DNA from 2 places in the Clostridium sp. CM041 genome. Region 2 is predicted to be linked to the other one. Evidence: a T-box and tRNA genes for the amino acid it is inferred to sense, from the RefSeq annotation. Region 2 holds a T-box; the other holds one or more tRNA genes.
The links. A T-box is a leader RNA that pairs with one kind of tRNA and senses whether it is charged. The one in region 2 lies ahead of thrS (threonine--tRNA ligase), so its partner is inferred to be a tRNA-Thr.
Positions count from the first base shown of each region.

Region 1 (9,478 bases), 1.4 Mb from region 2:
TTCTTTGGTGGGAAAACAAAAGAAGTTGAGAAAAGAACTAAGGTTCGCGCAAGAGTTATAGCTCATGCATTAATGGATTTAGTAAACGAGAGCAACACTATCTTCCTCATGGGACACAAAAATGCTGATCCTGATTGTTTAGGCTCGGCTATAGGTCTATATAGTATTATTAAAAAATCAAACAAAGAATGCTATATTATTCTCGAAGGAATAAATAGCGGTATAAAAAGCATGATGGATATAATACTTGCAGATGAAGAATACAAAAATACTTTTATAACAAGTGAGAAATTTAAAAGTGTTAAAAATTCAAATAGCCTAATTATATTAGTGGATGTGCACAATGAAAGTCATGTTCAAAATTTAGAAATAGTTAAAGAGATAGAAAAAGTAGTTATAATTGACCATCATAGAAAGTCACAAGATTTTATACAAGGGGCAGTCCTGAGTTATATGGAAACTTACGCATCATCTACTTCTGAGTTAGTTACTGAGATGATTCAATATATGGTTGATAAGCCAAAACTTAAACATATAGAAGCGGTAAGTCTTTTGGCAGGAATATGTGTGGATACAAAAAATTTCTCGTTTAAAACGGGGGTTAGGACATTTGAAGCAGCAGCTTTTTTAAGGCGTCATGGTGCAGATACTATGGATGTTAAAAAAATGTTTTCTGATGATTTGAGTATTTATTTGAAAAGAGCTGATATTATAAGATCGGCGAAAATTAAAAATGAAATTGCTATAGCCATTTGTCCAGAAATAATAGATGATACTGTATTAGCTGCCCAAGTTGCGGATGAACTTCTAAATATTACAGGTATCGAAGCGTCGTTTGTTATTGTAAAAACAGGAGATGAAGTATTTATCAGTGGAAGGTCTCTTGGTAAAATAAATGTACAGTTAATACTTGAGACATTAGGGGGAGGCGGACATATGACTATGGCCGGTACGAAATTTACTTCACTGAAACTTGAAGAAGTAGTGGTGAAGTTAAATGAAGCTATAGATGAATATTTAAAGGAGGGCGAAAAATAATGAAAGTTATATTATTAAAGGATATTAAAGGCACAGGTAAAAAGGGCGACGTGATAAACGCTGCAGATGGATATGCGAGGAATTTTTTATTTCCTAGGCAATTAGCTAAAGAAGCTACAGACTCAAATATGCACATATTAAATAAAAAAAATGATATTGAAAGAAAAAAGAAAACATCTGAAATTGAGGATGCGCAAAAATCAGCTAATGAGCTTAAAGACAAAGTTATAAAAATAATTGGTAAAGCTGGAGAAAATGGAAAACTTTTTGGTGCAATTACAACTAAAGATATAGCAATAGCGTTAAATAAACAATGCAATTTAGATATTGATAAAAAGAAAATAGTAACAGATACAATAAAATTATTAGGAACTTATGAAGTAGAAATTAAAATATATCCAGAAATATCTACTAAGATAAAAGTTCTTGTTTGTGAGGAATAATTATATAAACCGAAGGGAGGAAACGCTTTAGTAAATAAATGATAATCATATTTATTAAAGCGGATTACGTTTGAAGACATTATTAGTTAATCAAATTGGAGAACAGGTTGAAAGAGATGTGTTACCTCTGGACACACAAATAGACGTTTTATATGAAATAATGAGGAATGTGCTAGATGAAGGCACTATAAAGTCTAAAACCATAAAATTTAAACTTCAGAAGCACATTAAAAGTGAAAGTATCTATAGAAGGTTATTCGCTTTAAATAAAATTATCAGCAATGGTAAGGGTATAGAGATAGTTCCTAATGAAAAAAATATACAAGAGGCACTAGATAATACTAATGAATGGTTGACTGATGAAATAGCTAAAAGATATGTGCAAAATAAGATTGAAGCTGAAGTAGAAAAAAATCTAATGGAAAAGCAAGATAAGTATATTGATGAAGTAAGACTTGGAATAATTAAGAAACAAAAGGGACCTGAAAATGCTAAGACACTTAAAAAATATGCGGATTTAGAAGAACTTGATAGTAGAAAACTTACTAAAAATATACAAGCTATGTTAAGGCCAGAGAGTTTTAGTGAAATAGTTGGTCAGGAAAGAGCTATAAAATCCCTGTTATCTAAAATGGCATCACCATATCCACAACACATTATTCTTTATGGGCCACCAGGAGTTGGAAAGACTACTGCGGCGAGGCTTGCTCTTGAGGAAGCTAAAAAGCTAAGTTATACTATTTACCATAAAGATGCTAAATTTGTAGAAGTGGATGGTACAACACTACGGTGGGATCCAAGAGAAATAACAAATCCACTTTTAGGATCAGTACATGATCCGATATATCAGGGAAGTAAAAGAGATTTAGCTGAGGGTGGTATTCCAGAGCCAAAAACAGGTCTTGTAACAGAGGCTCATGGAGGAGTATTATTTATTGATGAAATAGGTGAACTCGATAGTATACTTCAAAATAAATTACTTAAAGTATTAGAAGATAAAAGAGTTGAGTTTTCATCATCTTATTATGATCCTGAAGACGAAAACACACCTAAATATATAAAATATTTATTTGATAAAGGTGCTCCAGCAGATTTTGTTTTAATAGGAGCTACTACCAAGGAACCATCAGAAATAAATCCGGCATTAAGATCAAGATGTACTGAAGTTTATTTTGAACCATTAACTGCTGTGGATATAGAAAATATAGTGGTAAATGCTGCGAATAAATTAGAAGTTAAAATAGGAGATGGGGTTGCGCAAATTATTGGTAGATATACTATTGAAGGAAGAAAAGCTATAAACATTTTAGCAGATGCTTATGGATTTGTACTGCATAATAGAAAATCAGAAGATGCGTCTCAAGTTGAAATTCAGGTTAAAGACTTGTTAGATATTATATCTATAAGTAGACTATCGCCCTATGAGGAATTAGATAAAGAAGTTAAAGCTGAAGTTGGCCACATATATGGACTTGGGGTATCGGGATATATAGGATCAACTATAGAAATAGAAACATCAGTATTTGAGGCCAAGGAAAAAGGTAAAGGTCAAGTAAGATTTAATGATACCGCTGGAAGCATGGCTAAGGACTCAGTGTTTAATGCTGCATCCGTAATAAGAAAAACAACAAATAAAGATATTAAGGATTATGACATACATGTAAATATAGTAGGTGGAGGTAAAATTGATGGACCATCGGCTGGAGCCGCTATAACTGTATGTATAATCAGTTCTCTTTTAGACAAACCTGTAAGACAGGATGTTGCAGTAACTGGAGAGATATCCCTTAGGGGTATTATAAAACCAGTAGGTGGCATATTTGAAAAAATTTACGGGGCAAGAAGAAAGGGAATTAAGCTAGTTATAGTTCCGAGTGATAATGAAAAGGAAGTTCCGATTGACCTTAAAGATATTGAAATAAAAACATCATCAAACATTGAAGAGCTAATGGAATTAGTGTTTGAAATAAAATAAATTAAATATAATTAATGGCCCTGTTAAATCATTACCTGCGGTGATGTATTTTTAGCAGGGCATAAATCATTACTTTAGGGGAGATAAAAAAATGGATACACCTCTTAGAAGTTTACCTTATAATTTAGAAGCAGAACAATCAGTAATTGGATCAATGCTTATAGATAAAACCGCGATATCACGAGTAGTAGAAGTTTTAAAAAGTGATGATTTTTACAGAGATTCTCATAAGGTTATATTTAGCGCTATTTTTGATTTATATCAAAAAGATACGCCCATTGACATGATTACTTTACTCGAGCATTTACGTTCTTCTGAAAAATTAGAAGCATCAGGGGGAATTACTTATATTTCAGAGATAAGTAACTCAATACCCTCCACAGCTAATTTAAGTTCGTACATAAAAATTGTAGAAGATAAATCTACTTTAAGAAAACTTATTAGAGCTTCTACTGAGATTATGGAAAATTGTTATAATAAGCAAGATGATGTAGAAGCTGTAATGGATCTTGCAGAGCAAAAAGTATTTAACATATCACAGAAAAAAAATGCAGGTGATTTTGAACCAATGAACACAGTTCTAGAGCGAGGGTTCTTAGAAATAGAAAGAATATTTAATAATAAAGGGGAAACAACAGGAATATCTAGTGGGTTCCCAGAACTTGATGATAAAACCGCTGGATTTCAAAAGGGTGATATGATTCTTATTGCTGCAAGGCCGTCTATGGGTAAAACTACCTTTGCACTAAATTTAGCAGAGTATGCAGCTCTTAGGCAAGGGAAAAGTGTAGCTGTATTCTCCCTGGAAATGTCTAAGGAACAACTTTCTTATAAACTGCTTTGTTCAGAAGCAAATGTTGACATGTCAAAGCTCAGACATGGTGATTTGGAAGATAGGGACTGGGAAAATATAGCAAAAGCATCCGGACCGCTTGCTGCTGCTAAAATATTCATTGATGATACAGCAGGAACTTCTGTTATGGATATGCGTTCAAAATGTAGAAAATTAAAAATGGAGCATGGCATAGATCTTATAGTTATAGATTATCTTCAACTTATGACTGGTAGCAATACAGAAAGCAGACAACAAGAAGTATCAGAAATATCAAGATCTATTAAAGCTCTTGCGAAGGAGATGCAGTGCCCTGTTATAGCATTATCACAGCTATCGCGTGCGCCAGAGCAAAGAACAGACCATAGGCCTATGTTATCTGATCTTAGAGAGTCAGGTTCTATTGAGCAGGATGCTGACCTTGTTATGTTCTTATATAGAGATGAGTATTATAATGAGGAAACGGAAGATAAAAATGTAGCAGAACTTATAATAGCAAAACAAAGGAATGGTCCTATAGGCACAGTAAAACTTGCATGGATAGGCCAATTCAGTAAATTTGCAAGACTTGATGTAATTCATAGAGAGTAAGAATACATTAAAGTAGATTTATCTACTAAGCTAGATAAATTATGATAGGATAACAAAATTTAAAAATTTTGTTATCCTATTTTTATTTGAGTATATATTGTGGGAGAGGTTGATATGACTAGTGAGCTATTAAGGATATATTCTTTAATGTAGATATATATATGTTTACATTTGTAAATAAATATATAAATATATAAATCTATTTATATATTTACAAGTATGTAGATAAACATCTATAAATAGGTTTATAAATATATTTATAAATATGTCATTACAAAAGAAGGATATTAATACATAATATAGAATATATACCAATAAGAAATAATTAGAAAAATTTAGGAGGGAAAATAAATGAACTTAACAGAAATATCAAAAAAATATCCTATATTAAAGAAAGAGTTAGAATCTGTACTAACTGTTGACATAGGAAATACATTTACAAAAACAAGTACCAATGTAATTTTTGCTAGTAGAGTGTCTGCTGTAAGCAAACATGGTTCTAGGGCTACTGGAATAAGTAACATCACTTGGAATGGAAAGTTATACACCGTAGGTAATAAAGAAGGCAAGCTTAACATGGAATCTAACAAATATATGTCCGATCATTATAAGTTAAACCTGCTTAACGCTATTGCACTAAGTTTTAAAGGGGAAACTAAAATAAAGGTAAGACTCGCTGTGGGACTTCCCGCAGAATATTATATAGATCACAGCAGTCCACTTAAAAATGAAATAAAGAAGATGGAAAAGCAATCTATAACAATAAATAATATAACATATGATATAGAAATATTAGATGTACAAGTATTTAAACAAGGAGGTACATTAAGCGCTGAAACAATGGAAACATTTACCTATCCTATGTTATTACTTGACTTTGGTGGTGGTACTTTAGATGTATCTCATTGGAAATATGAGAAAGATGAATTTGGTAACAAGGTGCTTGGAATGACTAAGGCTAGCAGTTTTGCACAACATGGGTTTGAGCCAACGATAGAAGCATTACTCACTAAGTTCAACTCTGCTGACGGATCTGATGGTAATTATGATATATCAGATGCTATCGAATATTTAGAAGATGACGAATTACCTTTTGGGGAAGCAAATGTATTAAAAGACATTAAAGATTTAGTGTTAAGACCATATGTGGAGAAAGCAATAAGTTCAATTAATAGCTCTTTTAAACCGAATACTTGTAAAGATATAAGAATAATAGGCGGACCTTCAAGGTTACTACTAGAATATTTACAAACAGAGTTCATAAAAACTGAGCCAAAGCTCATAGACAATAAAAACCCTCAATGTGCAAATTCTATACTGTTCGCTGAAAGATATAAAGAATTGCTAGTGCTTGAATACTTAGATGGAAATAAAGAAGTTGCTGCAACTACAGTAGCAGGTCAATAATTATGGGAGCACTCCGTAAAACTGTATCATCAAATCTAGGAGAGGAAACAGATAAAGACTTAATTAATTATGTGAGCAATATGGAGAAGAAAGGTATTAATAATTCTAAACTTATAAAGCAGGCCCTGAGATTTTACAGGGACTACGGCAATAAAGTTAAGAAGCTAGATACAGTAGATATTGCAAATATTTTAGATAACCCTGAAGTTAAAAATTATATAGGTAATATAGTTGGAGAGCTTTTTAAAGGTGCTATGCCAAATTCAATTCCACAAATTAACAATGACGTTTTTGTTAAAAAATCAAATGAGAGGGATATAGATTCTGTTGAAAGCGAGTATATGAAAAAACTTAATTGTGTGAAAGATATGTCGTTATAGCTTGGAGTGGCGTTTTCGTCACTCCTTTTTACTTTAAGAATCATAATTATTTTAAAAACACTTATCCTATACGTATAGTAAAATGATACCATATATGATAAAATGTAAGAAAGGCATTCAAAGTAAGCTAAAAAGGGTGATTTAATGTTCTGTCCTAGTTGTGGATCTCAAAATGAAGATAGCTCTAATTTTTGTAAAATATGTGGGATTAATTTATTAATTCAACCTAATACGACTGGTGAACAGATTATTAGTGAAAAAAACTGGTTAGTTGCTTTATTGATGTGTATTTTTCTTGGGGTATTTGGTATTCATAGATTTTATGTAGGTAAAATAGGTACGGGAATTTTAATGATTTTAACCTTTGGTGGTTTTGGAATATGGGTATTAGTTGATATTATTATGATTGCTACTAATTCATTTAAAGATATAAATGGGCTTCAACTAAATAAAAATATGTATAGGTATTAGTTTAAATTGTTTTGTGTATGCTGAAATAGCTCAGTTGGTAGAGTAACGCACTCGTAACGCGTAGGTCGAGGGTTCGATCCCCTTTTTCAGCTCCAAGTTTGTAATATGGAAACAAATATTTTTTAGCACTGGCATAACTGCTGGTGCTTTTTTGTGCGTTCAGCATAGTAAAGTAGACAGACAGTGATTTATAAAGTGGAATAGTAAATGAATGGAAATATAGTAAAACATAGCTTGAGGGTAGAGAAATTTATCTCCAGGCTTTTATATTTAATAGATTGATTAATATTACAAATATTGGGTAATAATACTGATAGACAGAACAAATAAGAGGAAACGATCATGTTTTATTAGCACTAGAAGTGTAATTATATATAAGGTGAGGTTGAATATAAATGAAAAAGATAAAAGTGAAAGTTGGAATAGATAAAAGTAAATTAATAAAAGGTAACAAACGAGTTGTTGCTTGTGGCAAGAACTTTTAACGACATTTCAGAAGGAAAGTCTCCCACTTCTATAAGTGGGAATTACATACCATAACAAAGAGAAAACTTCAAAGGGAGTATAAACGTCCTTCTGAAGTCGTTAATGCAGCTCCTTTGTAGCTGTTGCAGCACCACAGGTGATGATTTAACGACGTTTAAGCATCGAGGATTATAATTTAAAAGGATAGTAAAAAGTAGTTGAGAGTTATATCTTAACTACTTTTTTAGTGTATCATTTATTTCAGAATATTTTCAAGGAGGAGTCTTATTATTTGTATAATTATATCCTCGTTTTATTTGACCTAATAAGTAAGATACAGGTAAAAGTCATGATAATCAGTGGTTTTTTATAAATTATATTATATAAAAAATTATTATTTTCTGTTACAATGGTATTGTACAAAAAAAGGAAAAATTTGTGACATTAGTAATAGTCTTAAATTAAAGGGGAAGATTGATGTAAAAATATGAAAAGTACTAGTTATAATAAGTAGTAAGCTAAATTTCCAAAATATTTTCTAGAAAATATTGCAGAGAACAAAAATGCAAGTAAATCTCTAGGAGAAAAGAATTTACATTAGAAATAATTTATATATTTCTATAATTTTTATTCATTTAAAATATAGGAGGTAAGCATATGAAAAAAAGAGTAGCTTTTATAGCCATGTTATTAACTATGGCGGGTTCACATGTTGTATTCGCTGATAATGGAACAGTGACCGCAAGTTCATTACATGTCAGGCAAAAATCATCAATTTCATCATCAATTATAGCTTCTCTTGCAAGAGATACGAAGGTAGAGACACTTGGTAAAGAAGGGGAGTTCTATAAAATAAATTATAAAGGACAAACTGGATATGTACATAGCTCATATATAAAAATATCGGCAAATACGTCTGGTTCTACAAGTACAGCAAATGGAGCAGGGACGACAGGAACAATAACAACAGATTATTTAAATGTAAGAACAGGATTCGGGATAAATTATTCTGTTGCTAATGTTATTACACGCGGAACTAAAGTGACAATGTATGAAAAATCAAACGGATTTTGTAAGATAAATTATGGTGGCAAAACAGGTTATGTAAGTGAGCAATATGTGAAGGCCGCAACAGCACAGGATACAAACACAAGCACAAATACAGATAGTACAAGCAGTGTGATTACTGGAAGTGGTAATATTACAGCATCAAGTTTAAATGTAAGAAAAACGTCGTCTATGGGTAATAATATCATGGGCACAATAAAAATAAATGCAAAAGTGGATTTGTATGGAACACAAAATGATTTTTATAAAATCAAGTATAATGGACAATGGGGATATATAGCTAAAACTTACGTAAGCCTAGGTAATGACACTCCAAGTAGAGGTGATGTCATAGAAAATGACTCAAATGGACAACAAGGTACTGCAACAAAAAATATAGAGAGTTTAATCTCACAATTAAACACGTTTTTAGGAATGCCATACTTATGGGGTGGTACAACACCAGCGAAGTTTAATTCTAATGGCAAATATGTAAGTGGTGGTTTTGATTGTTCAGGTCTTATACAATATGCTTATAAAAACATAGGTATAAATCTACCTAGAACGACTATGGACCAAATAAATGTAGGTACCTCAGTTAATATAAATAGTCTCAAAAAAGGTGATTTGGTATTCTTTAGGACAAATCCAGCATCGCCTTCCCAAGCATCTCACGCGGGAATATATATTGGTAATAATAAATTTATACAATCTCCCAAAACTGGTGATGTTGTAAAAATATCTGAATTAACTGGATATTATAAAAGTAATTTTATAATAGGAAAAAGAGTAGTAAAATAAGTATATTTAATATAAACCAGGAATAATT
Region 1 covers NZ_CM143648.1:2,414,951-2,424,428, forward strand. Annotated here, with positions in the region: gene ACWJJT_RS11285 (DHH family phosphoesterase) at 1-1,038, shown strand, start outside; gene rplI (50S ribosomal protein L9) at 1,038-1,481, shown strand; gene lonC (Lon family ATP-dependent protease) at 1,552-3,456, shown strand; gene ACWJJT_RS11300 (replicative DNA helicase) at 3,548-4,879, shown strand; gene ACWJJT_RS11305 (ParM/StbA family protein) at 5,231-6,286, shown strand; gene ACWJJT_RS11310 (hypothetical protein) at 6,289-6,666, shown strand; gene ACWJJT_RS11315 (TM2 domain-containing protein) at 6,811-7,137, shown strand; tRNA gene ACWJJT_RS11320 (tRNA-Thr) at 7,157-7,232, shown strand; gene ACWJJT_RS11325 (C40 family peptidase) at 8,260-9,450, shown strand.
Region 1: it has a tRNA-Thr gene. The T-box ahead of thrS (threonine--tRNA ligase) is inferred to sense a tRNA for this amino acid. The anticodon was not compared.

Region 2 (9,478 bases):
TTAAATTTTGTACCTTCTCCTCCGGTTGACTCTATGCTAAGAGCTATATTTAACTTATCTGATAACTTTTTACATATATATAGCCCCATACCTGTAGATTCGCCGTAAATTCTTCCATTCTCACCAGTAAATCCATGATTAAAAACCTGTTCAATATCCGATTCTGATATACCAATTCCATTATCTTCAATCGTAAGTATTATTTGATTATTTCTTTTTTTTGCTGTAACTCTTATGATTTTCTCGTCCTTATCTAAATATTTAATAGCATTTGTTATAATCTGCTGTAAAATAAAATTAAGCCATTTTTCATCCGAATATACAAAAACCTCAAGATTGTCAAATTCTAAATGTATTCTACTGTAAATAAAAGATTTTGCAAAGGTCTTAAAACATTTTTTGACAACACGCTCTAATGAAAGCTTTTTAATTAAATAATCATTCTCAGCATACTCACTCTTTGAATAATACAATACTTGATTCAGTAAACGTTCTATCTGCTTTAATTCAGTTTTAACATTCTTTGTCACCTGTGACGGATTATTGTCAATAATAAGTTCAGCGGATGCTAATGGTGTTTTTATTTCATGCAGCCATATTTCTAAATATTCTTTATAATTATCCGTCACCTGCTGGTATTCACAAATTTTATTAACAACACTTTTTTCAATTTTTCCAAATGTACTATATATAATATTTCCTTCGAAAAAGTCAGGTTCATCAAGTGTCTCCTTTATCAGATATAATTCATTTATTTTTTCTGTACTTTCAATAACACAATCATAAAATTCCTTTTTCTTCACGTAATCAATTGTCATAAATAAAAGAATTGGGAAATACCAGATTATTAAAATACCGAATAAACAGACACTCTCTATATTAATATAGATCAAGAACAATATTAACAGAATGCTAAGTAGTGTATTACAGCATAGAAATAGCTTCTTATCATTCAAATATTTTCTAATATTCATTCTACTATGTACCCTTGTCCTCTTTTTGTTTTAATAAACTCTTTAAGGCCTATTTCATCTAATTTTTTTCTAAGTCTTGTCATATTTATAGAAAGGCTATTATCATCAGCAAAATATTCTGCAGACCATAACTCTTCCATTAATTCTTCTCTTGACACAATTTCATTTTTTCTTTTTATAAGGCTTGTCAATAAAATTAGTTCATTTTTTGTAATGTCAATCTTTACTCCATTTGCTGCCATTGAACTGTTACATAAATTTATGGTAAGTCCACTACATTCCATCCCCTCTTTAGATTTATTCCCTGCCTCGCTCCGTTTTAGTACTGCATTTACCCTAGCTAATAGTATCTCTGTGTTATATGGCTTTGTTATAAAATCATCTGCACCTAATTTTATGCTCAGAAGTTCATCCATGTCACTGTCACGGCTGGTTACTATAATAATTGGAACTTCTGAAAATCTTCGCACTTCTCTGCAGATATAATAACCGTCATATACAGGTAGGTTAATGTCTAGCATCAGAAGTTCCGGCTGCTGCATTTTAATAACATCTATAATATTATCAAATGTTTCAGGAGCTATAACTTCATATCCATAACGCTCCAATAATACTTTTAATTCCGTTCTAAGCCTTTGTGTATCTTCAACAACTAGTATTTTACTCATATTAAATTCCTCTTTATATGTTTTTATTTTGTGCTTTATACTTTGCCAATACTTTAGGCTTTTGGCGCATCCACTGGTTACTATATTTTTTACAAATAATATTACTACCATATATCCATGCAACAACTTCTAGTGTTTCTTTATTATCTTCGGTATATTTTACCAATAAAAAACACTAATAGCAATCAGCTTTTTGCTAATAAAGAAGGAGAGGTTTCCCTCTCCAATTTTCTATTAATGTCCTTATATGGATATTAAAAACTACCATATTAGAAAACCAGGCACATCATAGATAATAATTCCATGATGTGCCTGGCCTTTTAATATATTTATAATTTATGTTTATTTGCATATCCTGTAAGCATCAGTGTTAACGCACCATCCCCAGTAACATTACACGCAGTACCAAAGCTATCTTGCAACGCAAAAATTGTAATCATTAGTGCAGTACCCGTTTCATTGAAACCTAAAACGCTTACGATAAGACCTAAAGAAGCCAAAACAGTTCCTCCAGGAACACCAGGAGCACCTATTGCGAAAATACCAAGTAGAATAACGAATACTACCATAGATGTAAGATTTGGAAGCTTTCCATAAAGAATTTGTGAAACAGTCATAACAAAAAAAACTTCAGTTAAAACAGAACCACAAAGGTGAATATTTGCAAACAGAGGAATACCAAAGTCTACCATATCCGGTCTCAGTGAATCTGATTTTTTTGCACATGATAATGCAACCGGTAGTGTAGCAGCTGAAGACATTGTCCCAACTGCTGTTAAGTATGCAGGACCATAGTGTTTTAAAACAGACATAGGGTTTTTACCTGCGTATACACCAGCAATGCCGTATAAAGCAGTAAGCCAGATAATATGCCCAACAATTGCTATTAAAACGACACCTAAGAAAATAGGAAGTTGTTTTGTGACAGATCCCTCATAAGCAAGAGTCGCAAATGTTGAAGCTATGAAAACAGGAAGAATAGGAATGACTATTCTTGTAACAATTTCTAAAACCATGTTTTGAAATTCATCTAAAGCGGTTTCAATTGTTTTAGCGCTTGTCCATGTTGCAGCTAATCCAATAACCATAGAGAATACTAATGCACTCATAACTGGCATAATTTGAGGTATATCAAGTTTGAAGATTAATGCAGGTAGCTCTTTTAATCCCTCAGTAGCAGGTGTTATTGAAAGACTTGGTATAATTGCATATCCAGCGATTGCTGACATAGTTGCAGCACCAATTGAGGATACATAAGCTATAAAAACAGCAATACCTAACATTTTTGTAGCATTCTGTTTTAGCTTAGTGATAGATGGTGCTATAAATCCAATGATGATAAGTGGTACAGCAAAGAAGATTATTTGTCCTAGTATATATTTAATGGTAACAATTACAACCATTAAGCTTTTTGGACATACTAAACCAATACCTAACCCTAGTGCTACACCGACAATTAGTTTGATAATTAAGTTATTAGATTTTTTTTTCATAGTTTTCCCCCCTACCGTTATTACGGTTAAAAAATGTATTTTTATTTCCAATTTTTAATATATCATCAAGTATAACATTAAATCATCACCTGCGGTGCTACAATCTTAACGACTTCAGAAGGATATGTATACTCTCACTGAAGTTTTCTCTTTGTTAATGTATATAACTCCCACTTATAGTAGTGGGAGACTTGACTTCTGAAATGTCGTTAAAATTAAAATAAATTCAAAATGATGGTAATTCGTTTGCTTTACGATATAATAAAGGTACTAGTTATTCAATTGCATTGTATAAATATATAATATCATGGAAAATATAAGCCGTTTGCAACAAGGAATGAACGTAATATTGGAATGACTTAGAGTAAAACCACTTTAAGTATTTCTGTTTATTTTAAAGTAAATGAGTGAAAGTAGAGGGTCTTTATGAAAATAAACATTAAGTATATATTGAGTTTTATTATTTTATTGATAACTGAAACAATTATTGCACTTTTTATAAATGACACCATTATTCGACCATACATTGGAGATATTCTGGTAGTTATTTTAATGTACAGCTTCATAAGAGGGTTTATACAAAAACCAATAAAGTTTTTGCCCATTTACCTGTTCTTTTTTGCTTCAGCCGTAGAATTGGGTCAATATTATCATATTGTAGATTTGCTACATTTACAAAACAATAAAATGATTTCAACAATTATCGGAACTTCATTTGATATAAAAGATATTGTATGCTACCTAATTGGAAGCATACTTTTGGTTGTGTGGGAAAAAATCACAAGATATACTATACTATTATAAATAAGCCTTTAGATAGGTGGTGATGTTAACGACATTTCAGAAGGGAAGTCCCCCACTTATATAAGTGGGAGTTCCATACTATAACAAAGATTAACGACTTCAGTGGGAGTATAAATCCCCTTCTGAAGTCGTTAATCTTTCAGCTCCGAAGGAGATGATTTAATTGAAAATACTAATTATCAATGGGAGTGCACATAAAGGAAATACCTGGGCACTTGTGGAAATAGTAAAAAAACATATGCAAGAACTTTCAGATAGAAATATAGATTTTGACGAGGTACATTTAAAAGAAATGGGACTCCCCTTTTGTACTGGATGTAGTTCATGCTTTATTAGAGGAAATAAAAGTTGCCCTCATCACTTCGAAGTGCAGAAACTTATTGATAAAATTGAAGAAAATGATGCGACAATTATTACGAGTCCTTGCTATAGCAATCATGTGAGCGCATTGATGAAGAATTTTATAGATCATTTGGCTTTTAAAACTCATAGACCAAGCTTTTTCAGAAAGAAGATGCTCGCGGTATCCACTGCAGGTGGAAATGGCGCTAAAAGCTGTACCAAATACTTAAGAGAAACATTTATGTGTTGGGGATTTAATCGTGGATATGAACTTCCAGTTATATCGAATAGTTACGGAGAGTATGAACCTCCGCAAAAAGTGACTAAAAGATGCGAAAGAGTTGCTGAGAAATTCTACAAGGACGTTGATAGTGGGAAGTTATATTCTCCAACATTTGTGAATTTATTGGTTTATAATATTTTTCGTGGTATGAGCCATGCTGGAACTGAGGGTGAATTTTATGACAATAAGTATTGGAAAGAAACTGGACTAGTTGATGTTGCATATGCGACAAAAATCCCCCTTCCTTTGTATAAATGTTTTTTTGGAAATATCACATATTCCTTTGCGAAGAGGATGGGGGCAAAGACAAAATTGACTTACAGGAAATAGAAATATTCATGAAAAGATCCTATTGTTTTTTACAAATGTAATATTGTCCATAATATATGTTATAATGTTTAAAAATAGCAAGTGAGGAGGTGTGTAAGTTGAATTATGACTTAATAAATTTAATTCAGTTAATGTTTTTAGTTATATGTTTTGCTAGCATAGTCTCTTATACTGTATACTCCTATAAAAATCTTAAGTATAAAACTGAAGAAAATGTTGCAAGAAATATTTTAATTCAGTGGCTCGGATTTATAAAGAAAATACTTCCAGAAGATTATATTATTTATGAGAAATATGGTATGTGGATATATACAGATCGTTTTAAAATTGAAATGATGTTTTAGCCAAAATTATTCGAAGGAGGATAAATATGAACATCATTTTTAATTTTTTAAGTAGTTTATTAAATTCAATTTTTAATTTCACTGGGGATTGGGGCCTAGCAATAGTTTTACTTACGATAAGTGTAAGATTAGTACTTTCACCAATGTCTTTCAAACAAAAAAAATCCATGCAACAGCAGCAAAGGTTTGCTATAAAAATGAAAGAACTTAAGGAAAAATATAAAGATAACAAAGAAAAACTTGAAGCAGAAGTTAAAAAACAATCTGTCCAAAGTGCAAAAAGTATGATGGGGTGCTTAGTAACACTACTCCAACTGCCTATATTAATGACTATGTGGAGTGTATTTAATAAAATCCCTGTGAGCGTAGGTACATATCTTATACCTTGGGTGTCTAGTATTAAAATCTCAGACAGTTATTTTATCGTTCCACTGATATATATGCTTGTATCCTTAACCCCAAGCCTGCTTTCATATGTAACTTTTTTAGAAATTAAAGGCCAGGCTACAATGAGCAAGAGTAATATCATAATAATGGCAGTAGCTGGTTTATTTGTTGCTAAAGCAGCTCCAATTGCAGTGGGGATATACTTGATAACCACAAGTGTGTTCAACTTTTTAGAAGAGCTTGTTTTTAGAATATATATGAGAAATTTAAAAACTGAAAATTAATAAATGTTAGAAAAAATCCTGCTAATTTATTTTATTAGCAGGATTTTTAACATTTACAGTAGAATAACTTATTCATAACATAAGCGAAATGGCACAATTAAATTTCATGTTTTTTACAATTAATCATCTAGCCTTTTACTATCGATTTCCTGTATGATTCTTGAAATAAAGTCCTCAAGTAAGCAATTGCCCTCATCACCATTCTTTCTACTTCTAAGGGATATACTCGCTGAGTTTTCTTCTTTTTCACCAATAACAATAATATATGGCAACCTCTCGTTTCGAGCATCTCTAATTTTATATCCTATTTTTTCTGCTCTACCATCTAAACTAACTCTGATATTATTTTCTTCCAGTTTATTTACTACATCTTTTGCATAATCATTATACTGCTCCGATATAGGCAGTACTTTAACTTGAACAGGTGATATCCATGTTGGGAACTTGCCTGCAAAATGTTCTATCAAAATGCCAATAAATCTTTCTATACTACCAAAAATTACTCTGTGTATAACAATTGGTCTGTGCTTTTCTCCATCACTGCCAATATATTGAAGGTCAAATCTTTGTGGTAGCTGTAAATCTAGTTGTATAGTTCCACATTGCCATTCCCGTCCTATGCTATCTTGCAAGTGAAAGTCAATTTTAGGTCCGTAGAATGCCCCGTCTCCTTCATTTATCTTAAAATCCATGTTCATTTCCGTGAGAGCGCCCTGAAGTGAGCTTTCTGCTAATTGCCACTCTTCATCACTTCCCATAGAATTTTCAGGTCTTGTTGAAAGTTCTACTCTATATTTAAACCCTAACCTTCCATAAACCTCATTTATAAGTTTAACTACACCCTTTATTTCTTCTTTTATCTGCTCTGGCAACATGAATATGTGAGCATCATCCTGTGTAAATGCTCTAACTCTCATAAGTCCGTGCAAAGCTCCAGATAGTTCATGTCTGTGCACTTTACCTAGTTCTCCCGCTCTTATTGGTAGATCCCTGTAAGAGTGAGTTTCTGATTTATATACAAGCATTCCTCCCGGGCAGTTCATTGGTTTTATAGCGAATTCTTCTTCATCTATATTGACTGTATACATGTTCTCTTTATAGTGAGACCAATGCCCAGATGTTTCCCAAAGTTCTTTGTTTAACACCATAGGAGTTTCTATCTCAACATAACCTGCCTTCTTATGAATTTCTCTCCAGTACTCAATTAATTTGTTTTTTAAAACTACACCATTAGGGAGAAAGAATGGAAATCCTGGTCCCTCATCCATTAAAGCAAATAATTTTAGCTCTTTCCCAAGTTTTCTATGATCCCTTTTCTTCGCTTCTTCAAGCATATTCAAATATTCATCAAGTTCACTTTTCCTTGCAAATGCCGTTCCATATATTCTTTGAAGCATTTTATTTTTTTCGCTGCCTCTCCAGTAAGCTCCTGCAACTGATAATAGCTTAAAGGCTTTTACCTTTGAAGTTGATAGTACATGAGGTCCTGCGCAGAGTTCTATAAAATCTCCTTGCTTAAAGAAAACTAGTTCTTCATCCTCTGGCAAATCATTAATAAGTTCTATTTTATAAATCTCATCCTTATCTTTCATAAGTTTTAAAGCTTCTGGAAGGGAAATAACTGATCTCTCGAGTCTTAAATCTTCCTTAACTATTTTTCTCATTTCTTCTTCAATTTTCTCAAGTATAGCCATAGTAAAGGGTTCTTCCACATCAAAGTCATAATAAAACCCATTATCTATTGCAGGACCTATAGCCAATTTAGCATTTGGATACAATCTCTTTACTGCCTGAGCGAGTATATGGGATGTGGTGTGTCTAAGCGCCCTTTTTCCTTCTTCTTCATTAGAATTTATTACACTTCCATCTTTTATTACAACCTTTAACATAAATATTCCTCCTTCAAAAAATAATAAACCCGTCCCAAAATAAGGGACGAGTTTTATCGCGATTCCACCCAAATTACAGAAGGCTTAGTTTAAACTCACCTCTGTCACTCAATACCACTAACGCTGGTTTGCGGAATTACCTACTTAAGTTCAGTAATCAACTCAGAGGTGGTTTTCAATATTGCTTATTCAAGAAACTTTTCAGCCGGTGAGTTTCTCTCTCTTTGAACAGTATACTATTTACTTTTCCTCTTCACAGTTTTTAATTTAAAACTATTGTATTCCAACCTATTCCAATTGTCAATATGTGTTCTAATTATTATAATATGTCTATTCCACATATAAGTGATTATTTATATATTATATCCTAAAATTTCAACAACATTCTTGCAAATGACTTGCTTGAAAAATATTTATTGGATGAAACATAGTATACAGTTCAAACATGGGTACAATTTTATTTAGAAAATTATTTTAATATTTCATTGACAATATTTTCACTATGAAATATACTTTAATAAATAACGCAAACGTTTGCACATATTAGCATTATTATAAAAATACAATTGCGTATTGAAATTTTTATAAATACGTATGCATTAAATCAATATTGGAGGTAATTAGACTATGGTTAAGAACAAATCAAAAATAATTTCATTTGATTTTTGGCAAAAATTTGGTAAGGCATTATTAGTGGTGGTCGCAGTTATGCCAGCAGGTGGACTAATGATTTCATTAGGCTCAGTTATAGGAATAGCAGCACCTAATTCTTCATTTGTGCAAACGTTATCTCAAGTTGTAGGTGGCATAGGTTGGGCAATAATCGTTAATTTAGGGCTACTATTTGCTGTAGCTATCGGTGGTTCTTGGGCTAAAGAGCGTGCTGGTGGAGCATTTGCAGCACTCATTGCATATATTTTAATAAATAAAATTACTGGTAATGTATTTAATATTACCAATGAGATGCTCACGGATGCTCATGCAACAGTAACTTCCTTAACAGGTCAGCACCTTTTGGTTAAAGATTACTTTATTTCTGTTCTTGGATCCCCAGCATTGAATATGGGAGTATTTGTTGGTATTATATCAGGTTTTCTTGGAGCAGTTTTATTTAATAAGTATTATAACTATAATAAATTACCAAATGCACTTGCATTCTTTAATGGTAAACGATTTGTACCATTCGTTGTTATCGCAGGCTCCAGCGTTGTTGCACTTTTATTTGTAATAGTTTGGCCATTTGCTCAATCAGTTATAAATGGATTTGGAAAATGGATTGCAACATCACAAAATACTGCACCATTTATTTCACCCTTTATATATGGTACGCTTGAGCGTCTATTACTACCTTTTGGACTTCATCATATGATTACAATACCAATAAATTATACAGATCTTGGTGGAGCATATAAAGTATTAACTGGAGCTAATGCAGGCAGTCTTATACTTGGACAAGATCCGCTTTGGCTTGCATGGGTTACTGACTTAGGTAACTTAAAAGCCGCTGGAGATATGAGTGCATATAATAACTTACTTGCAACAATTCATCCAGCACGTTTTAAAGTTGGCCAAATGATTGGCGGAGCTGGCTCCTTAATGGGTGTTGCACTTGCTATGTATAAAAGTGTACCAAATGAAAAACGATCAAAATATAAATCAGTATTTTTTTCAGCAGCCATT
Region 2 covers NZ_CM143648.1:1,050,135-1,059,612, forward strand. Annotated here, with positions in the region: gene ACWJJT_RS05010 (sensor histidine kinase) at 1-974, opposite strand, end outside; gene ACWJJT_RS05015 (response regulator transcription factor) at 971-1,642, opposite strand; gene ACWJJT_RS05020 (hypothetical protein) at 1,656-1,808, opposite strand; gene ACWJJT_RS05025 (dicarboxylate/amino acid:cation symporter) at 1,972-3,135, opposite strand; gene ACWJJT_RS05030 (ribosomal maturation YjgA family protein) at 3,562-3,939, shown strand; gene ACWJJT_RS05035 (NAD(P)H-dependent oxidoreductase) at 4,103-4,894, shown strand; gene ACWJJT_RS05040 (hypothetical protein) at 4,993-5,238, shown strand; gene ACWJJT_RS05045 (YidC/Oxa1 family membrane protein insertase) at 5,265-5,909, shown strand; gene thrS (threonine--tRNA ligase) at 6,029-7,798, opposite strand; T-box leader at 7,838-8,064, opposite strand; gene ACWJJT_RS05055 (PTS transporter subunit IIBC) at 8,426-9,478, shown strand, end outside.